DNA from 3 places in the Arthrobacter sp. T572 genome. Region 3 is predicted to be linked to each of the others. Evidence: riboswitches for the same ligand, from Rfam matches in the RefSeq annotation. Region 3 holds a riboswitch; each other region holds the start of a gene.

Region 1 (5,178 bases), 3.0 Mb from region 3:
TTGCGGTAAGGCTCGGTGTCGACGATTCCGTTGGCGCGCAGCACCTTGGCGATGGCAGCGGCATCGATCGAATCGTCGAAGTCGATGGTTGCAATGACGTTTGAGCGTTCCTCGGCGTTGGCGACGAACGGCGTGGCGTATTCGGAGGCTTCGGCCCAGGAGTACACGCGGCTGGCGGAATCGGCCGTGCGCTTGCTGGCAAAGTCCAGGCCGCCGTTGCTGTTGAGCCACTGGACCTGCGCGTCCAAGGTGACCAAGGTGGTCAGGGACGGAGTGTTGTACGTCTGGTTCAGCTTGGAGTTGTCGATGGCCGTCTGGAGATCCAGGAAGTCGGGAATCCAACGGCCGCCGGCCTTGATGCGGGCTGCCCGCTCCAGGGCAGCGGGGGAGAAGAGGCCCAGCCACAGGCCGCCATCCGAGGCAAAGTTCTTCTGGGGTGCGAAGTAGTAGACATCCGACTCCGCAACATCAACGTCGAGGCCGCCGGCAGCGGAGGTGGCATCCACCAGCACCAGTGAGCCCTCATCGGCGCCGTCCACGCGCTTGACCGTCGCGGCAACGCCCGTGGAGGTCTCGTTCTGTGGCCAGGCATAGACGTCCACGACGGCCTCTGCCCTGGGCGCGGGACGCGTTCCGGGCTCGGACTTGATGATGGAGGACTCGTCCAGGAACGGGGCCTTGTTTGTGGCCGAAGCGAACTTGGAACCGAATTCGCCGAAGGAGAGGTGCTGGGCCTTCTTCTCCACCAGGCCGAACGCAGCAACATCCCAGAACGCAGTGGATCCGCCCACACCCAGGACAACCTCGTAGCCCTCGGGCGCGCGGAAGAACTGGCTGAGGCCCTCGCGGACCGAGCCCACAAGGTTCTTGACCGGAGCCTGGCGGTGGGAGGTGCCGAGGATGTTCTTCGCTGCAGCGGACAAGGCTTCTATTTGTTCCGGGCGGACCTTGGACGGTCCTGCACCGAAGCGGCCGTCCTTGGGCAGCAGGTCGGCGGGAATGGTGATGCTGTTGTCGCTCACGGTGGCTCCAATGTGTTTCGGTCAAAGATGGGGAGGTGGCAGGTGGCATCAGCTGCCCCTTCGACTCCCCAATTCTGCCTGACGGGGAGGGCGGGCACTAACCTCCGGTTGTCATAGTCCGCCACGTGGAACGGCGCCGGCTCCGAAGGCCCGGTCGCAGAGTGAAATTATCAAGAGTAATTCCAAATAAGCTAGGCTAAGGTTTGGCGTTCCTGAGCCGGAGGTTGTGCACCGACGGACTTGCCCGGGACGCGGTACGGTGGAGATTACGCAAGAACTGCGTTCGAGGAGAGCTGAGCTGGATGACGGATCTGATCGATACCACTGAGATGTATCTTCGGACCATTTTGGAGCTTGAAGAGGAGAACATTGTTGCTCTTCGCGCACGCATCGCCGAACGCCTCCGCCACTCAGGCCCCACGGTTTCCCAGACCATTGGCCGCATGGAGCGCGACGGCCTGGTGGTTGTCTCCAATGACCGCCACCTGGAACTGACGGAGGTCGGCCGCAAGCGCGCCACCGAGGTCATGCGCAAGCACCGCCTGGCTGAACGCCTCCTTGCCGACGTGATCGGCCTGGACTGGGCCTACGTCCACGATGAAGCGTGCCGGTGGGAGCACGTCATGAGCGAGCGGGTGGAGCGCAGGCTCTACGAACTCCTGGAACACCCCACTGAATCTCCGTACGGCAACCCGATTCCCGGCCTGGAAGCACTGGGCGGGTTGGGTGGCCAGCCGCTGGAACGCGGTGATGTCAACCTCCTGCAGGCCATGGACGGATACGCTTCGGACTCCCGTGTCGTGGTGAGTCGCCTGGCCGAGCCCATCCAGGTGGAGCCCGAGCTCCTGACCCAGCTTGACGAGGGCGGCATCCGCCCTGGCGCTGCCGTCTCGCTCGAACGCGTGGGTGAATACATCTCGGTCCGCGTACCCGGTATCGAAGGCGCCTTGGAGCTGCCGCCGGAAGTCGCAGCGCACGTCTTCGTCGCCGTCAACTGAACTCATGCCCGGGGCGCCGCCCGGTGCGTCCGGCGGGGTGGCGGATCTCACCTTTGGGATCAGCGCCAGCGTGTGACCTGCACTTTTCCGCAGGAAGTGGTATGGGCTCGCTCCGCCACGCCCCGTTTCTGTAGATAACGAATTTATTACTGCGGGCTTTAATCCCCTATAGTTATCTACTAGCGCTGATACCAAAGCGTTACCTGATCTGGAGCCGAACTCTGCCAGCAGATCAGGTGTGCCATCCACCACTGGCAGAGGCGGGGGAACCACAAGCGGCTGTCTAAAGAAGCAGCCTTGGGGTGAAGCCCGCAGCAGAAGTGCCTACTGACGCAAGTCCCTCCTGGGATACCTGTGTGCCGTGTGCGCTTTGTGCGGGCCGGGTCTGAACTCTCTGATCCGAATCCGACAGCTAACTTCGCAGGCTTTTCAGAGAGGAACAGAGTTTGACATCGCAGAACGCCAGGGGCCGCCGACGCGCGACCGGCCCCGCTACTGAGCTGCGGCCAGCCCGCGTCGTAACGGAGATCCGGCCCCGCGACACCCAGCGTCAGGTGCGCCGCCGTAAGAGCCCGTTGCGCCAGGTTGCCGACTTCGCCGCAGCCAGTGGCGTCGGGCAGAAAGCCGGTGTAGCGCTTGCCGCCACCGGCCTTGCCCTGACTGTCGGTCTGCCGGCCACCAGTCCGGTGATGGCCACCTCCGAGTCGGGCCAGACCGAGGCCGCGTTGACACTCGCGGGCGGCAGCCAGCCCGAGGTTTCCGCGGAAGCGTCGGCCAAGATCGATTTCAGCCGCGCAGCCGTTGCTACTGCGGCGGATCCTGACGGCAAGCTCAAGCAGCTCCTGAGTGCACAATCTGCCGAGAGCATCCAGCGTGCCTCATCCGTCGGCAGCCTGGGCAGCCCGCTGGACACGCTCAGCACGGCTTCTCCGTTCGGCTACCGCATCAGCCCCCTCACGGGCGGCGCCGGCGACTTCCACCGCGGGCAGGACTTTGTGGCCCAGTGCGGCACCGCTGTCCATGCGGCAGCAGCCGGCAAGGTCACGTTCGCCGGATGGCACGAGTACGGTGGAGGCAACCGCGTGGTGGTAGACCACGGCAACGGCCTCGAGACCACGTACAACCACTTGTCGTCGTTCAGCGTGAAGGTCGGCCAGACCGTCAGCCGCGGAGACACTGTTGCCCTGAGCGGCACCACCGGCGCCTCCACCGGCTGCCACCTCCACTTCGAGGTCCAGGTCAACGGCGAAGTCGTTGACCCCATGGGTTGGCTCTGAGCCAGAGCTGATGGTCGTCTCTCGCATTTGTGACACGCCCCGTGATCTGAATGTGACATTGAAGCACTTCTGTTGTACCGTCTAAATCGCATCGGCTTCCAGGGAGCCGATGCACTTGGGTGGATTGCCTAGCTCTGCCACCATCCAGGGTCCGTTCGCAAAATTCGTCTGGCAGGGGCGGGGGAACCACTTCCGGCCTTTTTTGAAGGCCTAGGGGTTAAGTCGCAAAGCTTCCTTGAAGCGGAGCGGCCGGATGACTCCCATCCGAATCCGACAGCTCACCTCGCAGGCATTGGGAGAGGCTACCTTCGTGTCTTCACGCACTACCCCTGCGCGCCACCGCGCCGAAACGGTTCGCACGAACCCTTTGAACAACCTTTCCAAGGCTGTTTCCACCAATGCAGGCACCGTAGGACGCCAGGCCGCCGTTCTGGCCGCAGCTTCAGGACTTGTCCTCAGCGTTGGAATGCCCGCCCAGGCAGCTGACACCGACGTCTCCAAGTCGGAATCGTCAAGCACCCAGCAGCTCGTGACCACCGCAGTGGTTACCGCCGAGCCCACCGCCACGGTTTCCTTCGAAAGCCCCGTCGTGGCCACCAAGGAAGCCCCCAAGGTCCAGCGCGCTTCCCAGACCACCCGCACGCAGGCCGGCAACGGTGGTTCCACCAGCGGTGCTGCAGTGACGGCCCAGTCTTCCAAGGCCAAGGACTCCGCTTCCAGCGCAGCCGCTTCGGGCCTCGCCGCCATTGCCTACACCGGCATTGGCCACCCCTACGTCTGGGGCGGCACCAGCCCCAACGGTTGGGACTGCTCAGGTTTCACCCAGTGGGTTTACGCCCAGGCCGGCATCAGCATCCCCCGCGTCAACGCATGGACCGCCATGAAGCCCACCAGCACGCCGGCTCCCGGTGACCTGGTGATGCAGAACGGTGGAGCCCACGTGGGCATCTACGTTGGCAACGGCATGATGATCAGCGCCCTCAACCCCAGCCAGGGCACGCTGCTCCACTCGGTGGCTTCCACCGGCAGCTCCTCGTTCTACACCCTCGGCTAGCACATCCCGTTCGGGGCAAGCCAGCATGCCCCCCAAGTGCTGGCCTGCCGAACCGGACGCGTCCCCAACCGCGTCCGGATACGACAAAAGAGAGTAACCATGACGAGTGCAAACAAGAATGCACGGCACCGCGCTGAGGCCCCCAAGACCAGCTCCATCGCCGTCATCGCCAAGGCCGTCAGCGGCAATGCAGGCGGCGTTGGCCGCCAGGCAGCCGTTATCGCCGCTGCATCAGGCCTGGTCCTGACCAGTGGTGTTGCTGCCAACGCGGCCGACACCAACATCCAGCGCGAGTCCACCGCCACCACGACACTCGACGTGCAGGCCGTTGCCCAGGCAACCATTGCAGCCGATTCCACCGTGGCCATCTCCTACGAGCGCCCCGTCGTCACGACGGTTGAAGCTCCGGCTCCCGTGGTGGAGAAGGCTCCCGCAAAGGCTGAAACCAAAGCCGCTTCCGGTGCCACCACGCAGTCCGGTGCGGCCAATGTTTCGGTCAGCACTGCGGCCCCTGCCACCAAGGCTCCCGCCGCCTCCAGCGGCCTGGGTGCCGCGATCGCCGCGGCAGCCTACGCACAGTTGGGTGTCACGCAGGACTGCACCATGCTGGTGACCAACTCCCTTGCGGCTGTGGGAATCAACTTCCACGACTGGCCGGCCGGTTACCTTTCGTTGGGACGCACGGTGAGCGCAGCTGAAGCGCAGCCGGGAGACCTGATCTACTACGCCAACGGCGGCTACGGCGGAATGGCACACATTGCCGTTTACGTCGGCAACGGCATGGCAGTGCACGGCGGATGGAACGGATCCACCACCGCACTGTTCAG
Region 2 (5,178 bases), 3.2 Mb from region 3:
ATGCCTGAAACTTCTTGGGGTGGAAAGTTAGGCTTGCATTCGACAACAGCGGGTCTCGGGAGCAGCGGGTGCGCTGATCCGGATTGCTGCGGCTGCAGGTGCTGTTGAGTTCTTGTTCACATTGGAAGTGTGCAACGTAACAATGCCAACACGCAAGTAACAAAGCCCGGAACCGTCCACATTTTGAGACATGAGGGACTATTGTGTCGCAAATCACAATTCAGTGGTCCTTGTAAATGAACGCCATTTCATTCGCGAAAGCCGTGAAATATGGCCTCATAAATGAACTTAATTCGGCACAGGGTGAGAAGATGCGCCACTTGATGTCGGAGGCCCCACGGCCGGCGGAATCTCACGATCTGAAACAGTTGCTGTCCAATTGCAAAGTGGTTCCGTGTCGATCTTCAGCCCCCGGTCTGGTAGCTGGCCCGGCTCTTTGTCCCCATGCCCCTCGCGGTGGCCGGCATCTCGCTAGTGTTGACTTCACAGCGTCCTCACAGGGCAGGCTCAGCAGCGGCAAACGCACAGAACGGAGAGTTGTCCCATGGCATCCCCGCACTCCATGACCAACAACCTTCCCCAGCTGTCCCACCCGGATGGCTCCCCCATCCGCGCCCTGGTGGTGGACGACGAACCAAGCCTCGCCGAACTCATGAGCATGGGCCTGAGAATGGCCGGCTGGTCTGTTGCCATAGCCGGCGACGGACCGCAGGCAGTCAAGCTGGCCAAGGAGTTCCGCCCGGACGTCCTGGTGCTGGATGTCATGATTCCCGGCTTTGACGGCGTGGAAGTCCTCACCAGGATCCGCGCCTTTGCCCCCGAAGTTCCCGCCCTCTTCCTCACGGCCAAGGATGCCGTGGAGGACCGCATCGTCGGTCTCGCCGCCGGGGGCGACGACTACGTCACCAAGCCCTTCAGCATGGAAGAAGTACTGCTCCGCCTGCACCGTTTGGTCCAGCGATCCGGCGTTGCCGCCATGGATACGGCGGAGCTCGTAGTGGGCGACCTGACGTTGAACGTCGATACCCGTGAAGTGACCCGGGCCGGGGAGGACATCCAGCTCACCGCCACCCAGTTCGAACTGCTGCGGTACCTCATGGAGAATCCCAAGCGCGTGGTCAGCAAGGCCCAGATCCTGGACCGGGTCTGGGACTACGACTTCGGCGGACAGGCAAACATTGTGGAGCTCTACATTTCCTACCTCCGCAAGAAAATCGAAGCCAACCACCCGCCGATGATCCACACCATCCGTGGTGCCGGATACGTCATCAAGCCAGCGGACTGAGCTTTGGCTGCGCTTACCGGTACCGCCAGCAGTGGCAAGCCCAACTTGCTCAGACCTTCAACGTGGCATCTGCGCACCCGTTTGATCCTGGTGGCGATGGCCTTGCTCATCGCCATCTGTGGCGCCGTGGGAATAGTCAGCTACGCCTCCATGGACGTGGTGTTCAACCGCCAGCTCGACAAGCAGCTGGAGGAAGCGTCCAACCGCGCAGCAGACTTCGGCAGACCGCCGTCGGGCTTTCCGTCCACGCCGTCCCGCAAGCCGGACCCCTTGGAGGCGCGGGGCCAGGCCGCTGGAACCTTGAATGCGCGGATCAACGGTTCAACGGTCAACAGCTCGGGACTGATCGACGCGGAGGGAAACCGCGTCTCCTTGTCCCAGGACGACCAACAGGTACTGCTCTCCCTGCCCAAGGACAGCACCCCCGTGGACCGCTCCCTCTCCAACGGCGACTACCGCTTGGTGGCAGTGGAAACGGCATACGGAGATGTCATTGTCACCGGCCTGCCGCTGGCGGACAAGCAAAGCGCGGAGGCGTCGCTGGTGTGGACCATGGTGTTCGTGTCGCTGGGAGGACTGGCGTTGATCGGACTGGCCGGTACCGTCATCATCCGCAGGACCATGCGGCCCTTGGAGCAATTGTCCGACGTCGCCACCAAGGTCTCCCGCCTGCCCCTCGACGCCGGCGAGGTGGCTTTGGCGGTACGGGTACCTCCGGGAGCGGCCCACCCCGGCACGGAAGTGGGCAGCGTGGGCCATGCCCTGAACCAGATGCTCGACAACGTTGCCAGTGCCTTGGAAGCGCGGCAGGCAAGCGAAACCAAGGTGCGCCAGTTCGTGGCGGACGCCTCACACGAACTCCGCACACCGCTCACCGCAATCCGCGGATACACCGAGTTGCTCCGCATGACCGAGAACTTCACCGAGGACGGCCGGAAGTCCCTGGCCCGCGTCCAGAGCCAGTCGGAACGCATGACAGCCTTGGTCGAAGACCTGCTCCTGCTCGCCAGGCTGGATGAAGGACAGGCGTTGAAGGTCTCGGATGTCGACCTCACCCAGTTGGTGATCGAAACGGTCAGCGACGAGAAAGTGATGGCGCCGGACCACCACTGGAAGCTGCGGCTGCCCGACGAACCAGTCACCGTGCGCGGGGACGCGACACAGCTCCACCAAGTGCTGGCCAACCTGCTCTCCAATGCACGCAAGCACACGGATGCCGGGACAACGGTGGAAACCGGCGTCATGCTGTCCAACGACGGCAACGCTGTGGTGACCGTGACAGACAACGGGCCTGGTATTCCGGGGGATTTCCAGGCGCGCATCTTCTCCCGTTTTGCCAGGGCAGACGCCGCGAGGTCAGGCTCCGAAGGTACCTCCGGGCTGGGCCTTTCCATCGTAGAGTCCATCGTGCGCGCACACGGCGGTACCGTGGACGTCACATCCCGGCCCGGGCGCACCGAGTTCGCCCTCCGCCTCCCTCTGGGGAGCGCCGCACGCCTGTAACAAAATGGCAAGGCGACGCACCAGCGTCGTGATCTCTGTTACCCAAATGTGACTTAAGCCGATTCGTCCTGTACCGTCGAAAGGGTGGGTCGCCCCAACCTGACCCACACCCGGGATGCGCCGAGCTCTGCCACTTCCCGGAGTTCCGTTCTCACCCAAAGGCAGAGACGGGGGACCCAGAGTCTCCGGGCCCGTGCATTGATTGCCGGCCCTTGGGGTGAAGCCGCTGCTGCGCGCGCGGCCGGATGACCTCATCCGAACCCGACAGCTAACTCCGCAGGCGCTGAGAGGTAATCACACATGTCTGAATTGAACGATCAGACGCGCCCTTCCGCGCGTCACCGTGACGATCACAACGCTCCGCTGACCAAATCGCAGGCTGTCCTGAAGGACGCTGCCCGCCGTGGCAAGACCGGTCAGCGCATGTCCGTAGTAGCCGGCGTCGTGGCTGCCGCGCTGGGTGTTGCATCGCTGGGCACCGCCGCAAACGCTGCCTTCAACCTCCCGGAACTGAGCCAGGCCGCCGAAACCCAGGCCAACGCCCAGGTCAGCACCAACAAGGCTGCCGAGATCGCTGCTTCGATGGACGCTGCTGCCGCCCAGGGCGCAGCTGACCGTGCAGTTGCAGACAAGGCCGCTGCCGAACAGGCTGCCGCAGAGAAGGCCGCCGCCGACAAGGCCGCGGCTGAAAAAGCTGCTGCGGAGCAGGCCGCTGCTGTCCAGGCCGCAGCCGAGAAAGCCGCCGCTGATGCTGCCGCCAAGCAGGCCGCCGATGCCGCAGCCGCCGAGAAAGCCGCTGCAGCTGCCGCAGCCGCTGCCGCTCCCAAGGCCATCGACGACCCCGCCGCCGCAAAAGCCTACGCTGCCAGCATCCTGGCAAACTACGGTTGGGGCGCCGGCGAGATGGTCGCCCTGAACACGCTGTGGGAGAAGGAATCGAACTGGCGAACCACAGCCACCAACCCTTCCAGTGGCGCCTATGGGATCGTCCAGTCACTGCCGGCAAGCAAGATGGCCACTGCGGGCGCCGATTGGCAGACCAACTACCAGACCCAGATCAAGTGGGGCCTGAACTACATCAAGGAACGCTACGGCTCGCCTTCCGCAGCCCTCGCCTTCCACTTGGCCAACAACTGGTACTAAGCCAGGCCTGAGCCAGAGCGTCGGTCCGCACCATTCCTTCTGAAAGGAACGGTGCGGACCGGCGCTTTTTCATCCCCTTGAATCTGTGCCCGGCAGGTTTATGCCCCGGCAGCTAGGCTTCAGCCTCCGCAGCGCGTCTGACGGCAGCGACGGATGCGGCGACATCGTCCGCATCCGTGGACCAGTTGCTCACGGAGATGCGCAGGATGTCACGGCCATGCCACACCGAACCGGACATCCACACCACCCCTTCGGCCATGACTCTCTGCGTGACCCGGCGGGTACGTTCATCGCTGCCGAAACTGACCGACACCTGGGTGAACACCACGTCGTTCAGGATCTCGACCCCGGGGATCGCAGCCAGCCCCTCGGCCAAGGCCCTGGCGTTTGCCGCCAGCTTCTCCACCATTGCGATCGTCCCGGACCGCCCCAACGAGCGGAGTGCAGCCCACACCGGGATGCCCCTGGCACGGCGGGAAAGCTCCGGCACTTTCTCGTGCGGGTCGCCGGGGCCGTGGTCATCTGCGGGCAGGTAGCTGGCATGTACACCGAAAGTCCGGCGCATGACATCCGGCCGGGACACGATGGCCAGGCCTGAATCGTAGGGGACATTCAAGGTCTTGTGAGCATCGGTAGCCCAGGAATCCGCGGTTTCCAGCCCCGGCAGGTACTTGCCCAGCTCCGGGCTGACTGCCGCCCACAATCCGAAGGCACCGTCAACGTGGACCCAGGCGCCTTTCCCGTGGGCCAAGCGCACCGCCTCCTGGACGGGGTCGAAGGCACCTGAATGGATGTTTCCCGCTTGCAAGCACACGATCGCCGGGCCTGGCTGCCCGTCCATGGCGGCTGCCAATGCCTCCGGGATGATGCGTCCCTGGTCATCCACGTCCACCGGCGTGCAGTTTCCCAAGCCAAGATAACGGACCACCAGGTCGATGACCTCGTGCCGTTCCCGGCCAACAAACACCGTGACGCGCGGTCCTCCTGCGAGCCCCAAAGTGGCCAGGTCCCACCCCGCCTGCTCCAACACGTACTGGCGCCCTGCTGCCAGCCCCACGAAGTTGGCCATCGTCGCCCCGGTGGTGAAGCCGACGTCGGAGTTTTCGGGAAGGTGCAGCAAGTCCAGCAACCAGGCCGCCGCAGCCTCCTCAATGGCCGCAGCAGATGGCGTCGCGAACCGCAGTCCGGTGTTTTGGTCCCATGCGCTGACCATCCAGTCGGCTGCGAGGGCTGCCGGTAGGGTCCCG
Region 3 (5,178 bases):
CGTCTCGGGCATCCTGATTATCTCGGTGGTCATTGCGGTGGGATACGCCGCTGCGCGTTTCAAACTGTTGGCCCCTGAAGTCCAGGGAGCGCTGACCCGTACAGCGTTCTACATCACCAACCCTGCCCTGCTGTTCACTGTGGTGGCCGGAAGTGATATCCGGGCTGCCTTGGGCGTGGATGCGCCGCTCGCCCTCCTGTCCGCCGTCGCCGTGGGGCTCCTTTACTGCCTGGTGAGCTTCCTCTTCTTCCGGAGGCCCGTTGCCGAGACCGCCGTAGGGGCGATGGCCAGCAGCTATGCCAATGCCAACAACATCGGCATCCCTGTATCCCTCTACGCCGTGGGGACAGCGCAGCACGTTGCTCCCGTTCTGCTGGTGCAACTGCTGGTGCTGGCCCCGTTCTACGTGACGGTTTTGGGCTTGGCCGGCGGAGAGAAGATCCACTGGAAGCGCGTGGTCCTCCAGCCACTTGGCAACCCGATGATCATTGCCTCCGCGCTGGGCGTAGTGGTGGCGCTGACCGGCTGGCACGCGCCGGAGTTGGTCCGGAAGCCCATCGACATGCTCGCGGGCGCCGCCGTGCCCATGGTCCTGCTCGCGTTCGGCATGTCGCTCGCCGGCAAGGCGCCGCTGCAGAAGGGAGACGGCCGCGTCGAAACGGTGGTGGCCACACTCCTGAAGGTTGCGGGCATGCCTGTCATTGTTTGGGCGCTCGGCGTCGTCGTTTTCGGGCTGGAGGGCCGGCACCTGTTGGCTGTGGTCATCATGGCTGCCCTCCCCACAGCCCAGAACGTCTTCCTGTTCGCTTCGCCGTACGGGCGGGGCACTGTGGTGGCCCGGGACGTCATTCTTTGCACCACGGTCCTCTGCATCGGCGCTCTTCTGGTGGTCGCCTGGCTGTTGGGGTGACCAGGGAAGACAGGAGGCTGGCACCCGGTGTGGGTGCCAGCCTCCTGTTTTTCGTCCAGCTATTTCGATCGCCGCAGCCGCTGGCAGCTCCAGCGGCCCATCCGCCGCCGGAACGTTGCCGTACGGCTGCTGCTGCAGTAACGGCCGTGCCAGCCGACGTGCGTGGTGGTCCGGGGCATGCGGGTGCTCACTTAAGCGCCTCCTTGGCGAGGTCCAGCAGCCCGTCCACGTTCAGCGACGGGTCATTGGTGGCCGGGGCGCTGCCCGCTTTTGGGTCGTTGCTGGGCCTCGGCTTCTGGGTCTGGGTCGGTGTTGGCGTCTGCGTGGGAGTAGGCGTGACGGTGGGTGCCGGCGTCTGTGTGGGGGTGGGGGTCGGCGCAGTGACCGCATCCGACGGCGGCGCGGGCTGGCCCGGAGCCGGAGTGGTCACTCCTGGCACCGGCACCACGGCCGACGGGGTTGTGGACGGTACCCATTTCGGCGCCGCCAGTGATACCGACGGAACGGGAACGGACGACGGCGACACTGCGGCAGGTGCCTCCGGTGCCGACTGCGTGGGGTCGGCCGGCGGCTGATCCGCGCCGGTTGCCGTCTGGGATGCTGCCGACGCCGTGGAGTACGACGGGCTCGGCGCGGGGGAAGCGGTGCCGGTATGGCGTCCATTGCCGTTGCCGGATGCAGTACCGCCGGCCTCCTGTGCGGGTGCTTCCTGACCGATCAGCGGCAGCTCCCAGGCCTGGCTCACCGTGCCGACCGTCAGAACAAGTCCCAAGGCACCGGCAACCACCGCCATGCGCTGGCCCATGGTTTTCACGGAGGCGGCCTTGGTCAGGGCGTTGTGGGGCTCCCGGGTGAATGGTGACGCGCCCAGGGATCCAAAAGCGGACGCGCCGGGCGAGTGGGTGCTTTCGCTTCGAGCTTGTGCGTGGCCTGCCGCTTCGGCGCGGGCAGCTCTGCGGCTGGACAGGCCGGCCGCGGCCGTAGCTGCTGCGGCTGTTTTTACCTGGCCTGCTGTTTTTGCCGTGCCTGCCGCCTTGGGCTGGGCGGGGACAGGTTCGACGCCGGGCTCGGCGCCGGGTGCGGCAATGACCGGGAGCGCCGCGGTAGCGGGTTCGGGGACAGGTTCCGGCTCGGCGGGTGCCGAAATGACCGGGATCGCCGCGGTAGCGGGTTCGGGAGCAGGTTCCGGCTCCGCGGGCTTGATGACTGGAATCGCCGACGTTGGCGGTCCGGGCGTGGTGGATTCGGCGCGGGTGGGCGCAGGGACGCCAGGGATGGCGGCAGTCCGGGGCTCTGCTCCAGCAGTGGGACCGCTGGCGGGGGCGCCGGCAGTTTCCGCAGCCAGAACCGCCTGTGCTGCGCGCTCGCGCTCGGCCGCGCGGGCCGCTGCGCGCGTCATGGGCGCCTGGGTAGGAGTGGCCGCGGTGGCGGGTGCCGCCGTCGTGGTTTCTTCACCGGTGACCTGTCCGCTGGGTTGGGCCCGACGGCGTCCGGTTGGCTTGGTGCGCTCGGCGGCCCCTGGGGCACGGCGCGGCTGATCCATGGTTGGGGACATGGTGTTTGCCTCTCAACGCCTGCGAGGTTAGCTGTCGGGTTCGGACGAGGCCGTCCGGCCGCGCGTGGCGGCTTCACCCCAAGGGCCTGCGGAGAACAGGCCCGGGAACTCTGGGTCCCCCGTCTCTGCCGCGGATCTGGCGGATTCCGGGATGCGGCAGAGCTCGGCGTCAGCCCGGAAGCGGCCCAGCGGAGATTCGGGTCGCCCTTCGAAGGTACAGGAGCACGGAAGTAAAGTCACATTAATGTAACGGACGGAACGCCTAAGGGTGGTCCGGGTCCGCGGCGCCTACCCTTCGGGGTCCGCCCGGGAGGGCCCTGTTTATGCACATAGGGGATTGCGCCCTAGCTTTGGGCAGGTGCGGGCCGGTAGACATGAGCTATGGATCTTCCCGTGATGCCGCCCATTTCGCCCATGCTCGCCAAATCCGTCCCGAACATCCCGGATGTCGGGCACTATGAACCCAAATGGGACGGGTTCCGGACCATCGTGTTCAAGGACGGGGATGACATCATCCTGGGCAGCCGCAACGAGAAACCCATGACCCGCTACTTCCCTGAACTCGTGGAGGCGCTAAAGAAAAACCTGCCGGAGAAGTGCGTGGTGGATGGCGAGATCATTCTCATCTCCGGCAACCGGCTGGACTTTGAGGGCCTACAGCAGCGCATCCACCCAGCCGACAGCCGGGTCCGGATGCTCGCAGAGAAAACGCCGTCCTCCTTCGTGGGGTTCGACCTCCTTGCCCTCGGTGACGAAGACTTCACCGGCAAACCGTTCAGGGAGCGCCGCTCGGCGTTGGAAGACGCGCTTGCCGCGGCCGAACCGCCGGTCTATGTGACGCCTGCGGTCACCGACTTGGAGCGGGCTCAGGAATGGTTCGTGCAGCTTGAGGGAGCAGGGCTCGACGGCGTGTTGTCCAAGCCGCTCGACGGCATCTACCAGCCGAACAAGCGGGTGATGTTCAAGACCAAGCATGAACGGACAGCGGACTGCGTGGTGGCCGGGTTCCGGTGGCACAAAACGGCGGACGTTGTCGGGTCCATGCTGTTGGGCCTCCATGACGATTCCGGCAAGCTCCATCATGTGGGAGTGGTGGCGTCCTTCCCCATGGCAAAACGGAAGGCGCTCGTGGAGGAGTTGGAGCCTTACAAAGTGGACATCGGCGACCACCCGTGGGGCGAGTGGGCCAGCCAGGAAGCGGGTGCCGCGGTCAATTCGAGGATGCCGGGCGCCCAAAGCCGGTGGAGTGCGGGCAAAGACTTCTCGTTCGTACCGCTGCGGCCCGAGCTCGTGATCGAAGTGGCCTACGACTACATGGAGGGCGACCGGTTCCGGCACACCACCCAGTTCCGCAGGTGGCGGCCGGACCGGACGCCTGCCAGCTGTACGTACTCACAGCTGGAAGGGCCCGCAGATTATGACCTCGGGGAGATCCTGCGGTTGTCTTAGCGCTACTCCTCGTGCCCCTGGTCCATGCTCATGCTGTCCTCGGCCGGTGGGGTTTCTCCGGGAGGAACTCCGCCGCCCGGCTCAAGGCCGGTCACGTTACCGTTCTCCGGGTCAGGGTTGGCTGAGGCTGCGGGATCGCTGTCTTCGTCCTGGCGCAGGTCCGGGTCTTCGTGGATGCTGTCGGGTTCGGCTGCTCCACTTGCGCCGAAGGTCTGAGGGTCGTCTTCCGGGTCATAGCTGGTCATCGTCAAGCCTTCCTAAGCAACCTTATGATCATGCTTGCACCGCCAGCCTAGCCGGGTGGTCCGGCAGGCAACAAGGGGCGCCGCTGCCGCCTGCCGTCGTCGTACTCCCGATCCTAGGTGTGCGGAGATGTTGCCGACACGAAGCTGCGGATGGCGTCCGCAACCGCCTTCGGGCGCATGTGCTGGGCCACGTGTCCCACCCCCGGAATCTCCACCAGCCGCCCGTGCGGGACCGCCCGCGAGAGGCGCAGCGACCATTCAGGTCCGGCCACGTGGTCGCGGCTTCCGCGAAGAACCAGCACCGGCACATTGACGTGCGACAGGCGCTGTTCAGTGGGGTAGTCCATCATGACCGGCAGTTCGGTGAGGTACCAGCGCGGACCGCAGCGGAGGTAGTCGGACACCACGATCCAGTTGGACGTCGGGCTTTCCCTGAGGAGGCCGTCCAGGAAGAGCGCCAGCGATTGGCGTCGCAGGTTCTTATGCCGGGAATCGACCACGGGCCCCATGAGGACCAGGTGGCGGATGCGGTCGGGCTCGTACAGGGCGGCCTCGATGGCAAACTGCACGCCCATCGAGTGCCCCACCAGGACGTAGGACTCGATTCCGCTGGATTTGAGGGCCTCGGCGATGTACCGCCCATAGTCCTCCACGGAGAGTTGGTGGTCGGGCTTGGGGGTGCCGGCGAATCCGGGCAGGTCCAGCGAGTACGTGGTGGCACCCTCGGCCAGGACCGCGTGGAGCCGGGCGAGGTAGCGGTGGGAGACTCCAATGCCGTGGATCAAAATGTACGCAGGCCCGGCTGGCCGCGGCGCTCCAGGTGCCATGGCAGGGGGCGGTTGGGTTCCCTCCGTCCAGAGGATACGGCCGGTCAGCCCGGAAACTTCGACGTCGGCAGACAGCAATGTTGTCAGCTTCCCCTTGCGCCCGGCCTGGCTTGCCAATCGATCATCCTCGCTGTCTGTGGTGGTGTGTTCAGGACCGTTGCAGGAACACTGCGGCTCCGGGTCCGCTGAGTT

Evidence for each region. Region 3 has a riboswitch for cyclic di-AMP ahead of ACUYMZ_RS19555 (DNA polymerase III subunit gamma/tau domain-containing protein). Riboswitches for the same ligand answer to the same signal wherever they lie in the genome.
Region 1: it holds a riboswitch for cyclic di-AMP, as region 3 does, so the genes downstream of both, ACUYMZ_RS05795 (M23 family metallopeptidase) here and ACUYMZ_RS19555 (DNA polymerase III subunit gamma/tau domain-containing protein) in region 3, are expected to answer to the same signal.
Region 2: it holds a riboswitch for cyclic di-AMP, as region 3 does, so the genes downstream of both, ACUYMZ_RS04825 (aggregation-promoting factor C-terminal-like domain-containing protein) here and ACUYMZ_RS19555 (DNA polymerase III subunit gamma/tau domain-containing protein) in region 3, are expected to answer to the same signal.

What each region holds. Positions count from the first base shown of each region.
Region 1 covers NZ_JBRAZQ010000002.1:977,247-982,424, forward strand. Annotated here, with positions in the region: gene serC (phosphoserine transaminase) at 1-1,022, opposite strand, end outside; gene ACUYMZ_RS05790 (iron-dependent transcriptional repressor DtxR) at 1,325-2,020, shown strand; cyclic di-AMP (ydaO/yuaA leader) riboswitch at 2,223-2,462, shown strand; gene ACUYMZ_RS05795 (M23 family metallopeptidase) at 2,467-3,297, shown strand; cyclic di-AMP (ydaO/yuaA leader) riboswitch at 3,444-3,603, shown strand; gene ACUYMZ_RS05800 (C40 family peptidase) at 3,608-4,351, shown strand; gene ACUYMZ_RS05805 (NlpC/P60 family protein) at 4,451-5,178, shown strand, end outside.
Region 2 covers NZ_JBRAZQ010000002.1:767,572-772,749, reverse strand. Annotated here, with positions in the region: gene ACUYMZ_RS04835 (response regulator transcription factor) at 545-1,285, shown strand; gene ACUYMZ_RS04830 (sensor histidine kinase) at 1,382-2,788, shown strand; cyclic di-AMP (ydaO/yuaA leader) riboswitch at 2,922-3,083, shown strand; gene ACUYMZ_RS04825 (aggregation-promoting factor C-terminal-like domain-containing protein) at 3,089-3,931, shown strand; gene ACUYMZ_RS04820 (pyridoxal phosphate-dependent decarboxylase family protein) at 4,044-5,178, opposite strand, start outside.
Region 3 covers NZ_JBRAZQ010000002.1:3,970,843-3,976,020, reverse strand. Annotated here, with positions in the region: gene ACUYMZ_RS19560 (AEC family transporter) at 1-910, shown strand, start outside; gene ACUYMZ_RS19555 (DNA polymerase III subunit gamma/tau domain-containing protein) at 1,098-2,453, opposite strand; cyclic di-AMP (ydaO/yuaA leader) riboswitch at 2,468-2,617, opposite strand; gene ACUYMZ_RS19550 (ATP-dependent DNA ligase) at 2,847-3,914, shown strand; gene ACUYMZ_RS19545 (DUF6480 family protein) at 3,917-4,159, opposite strand; gene ACUYMZ_RS19540 (alpha/beta fold hydrolase) at 4,273-5,073, opposite strand; gene ACUYMZ_RS19535 (maleylpyruvate isomerase family mycothiol-dependent enzyme) at 5,135-5,178, opposite strand, start outside.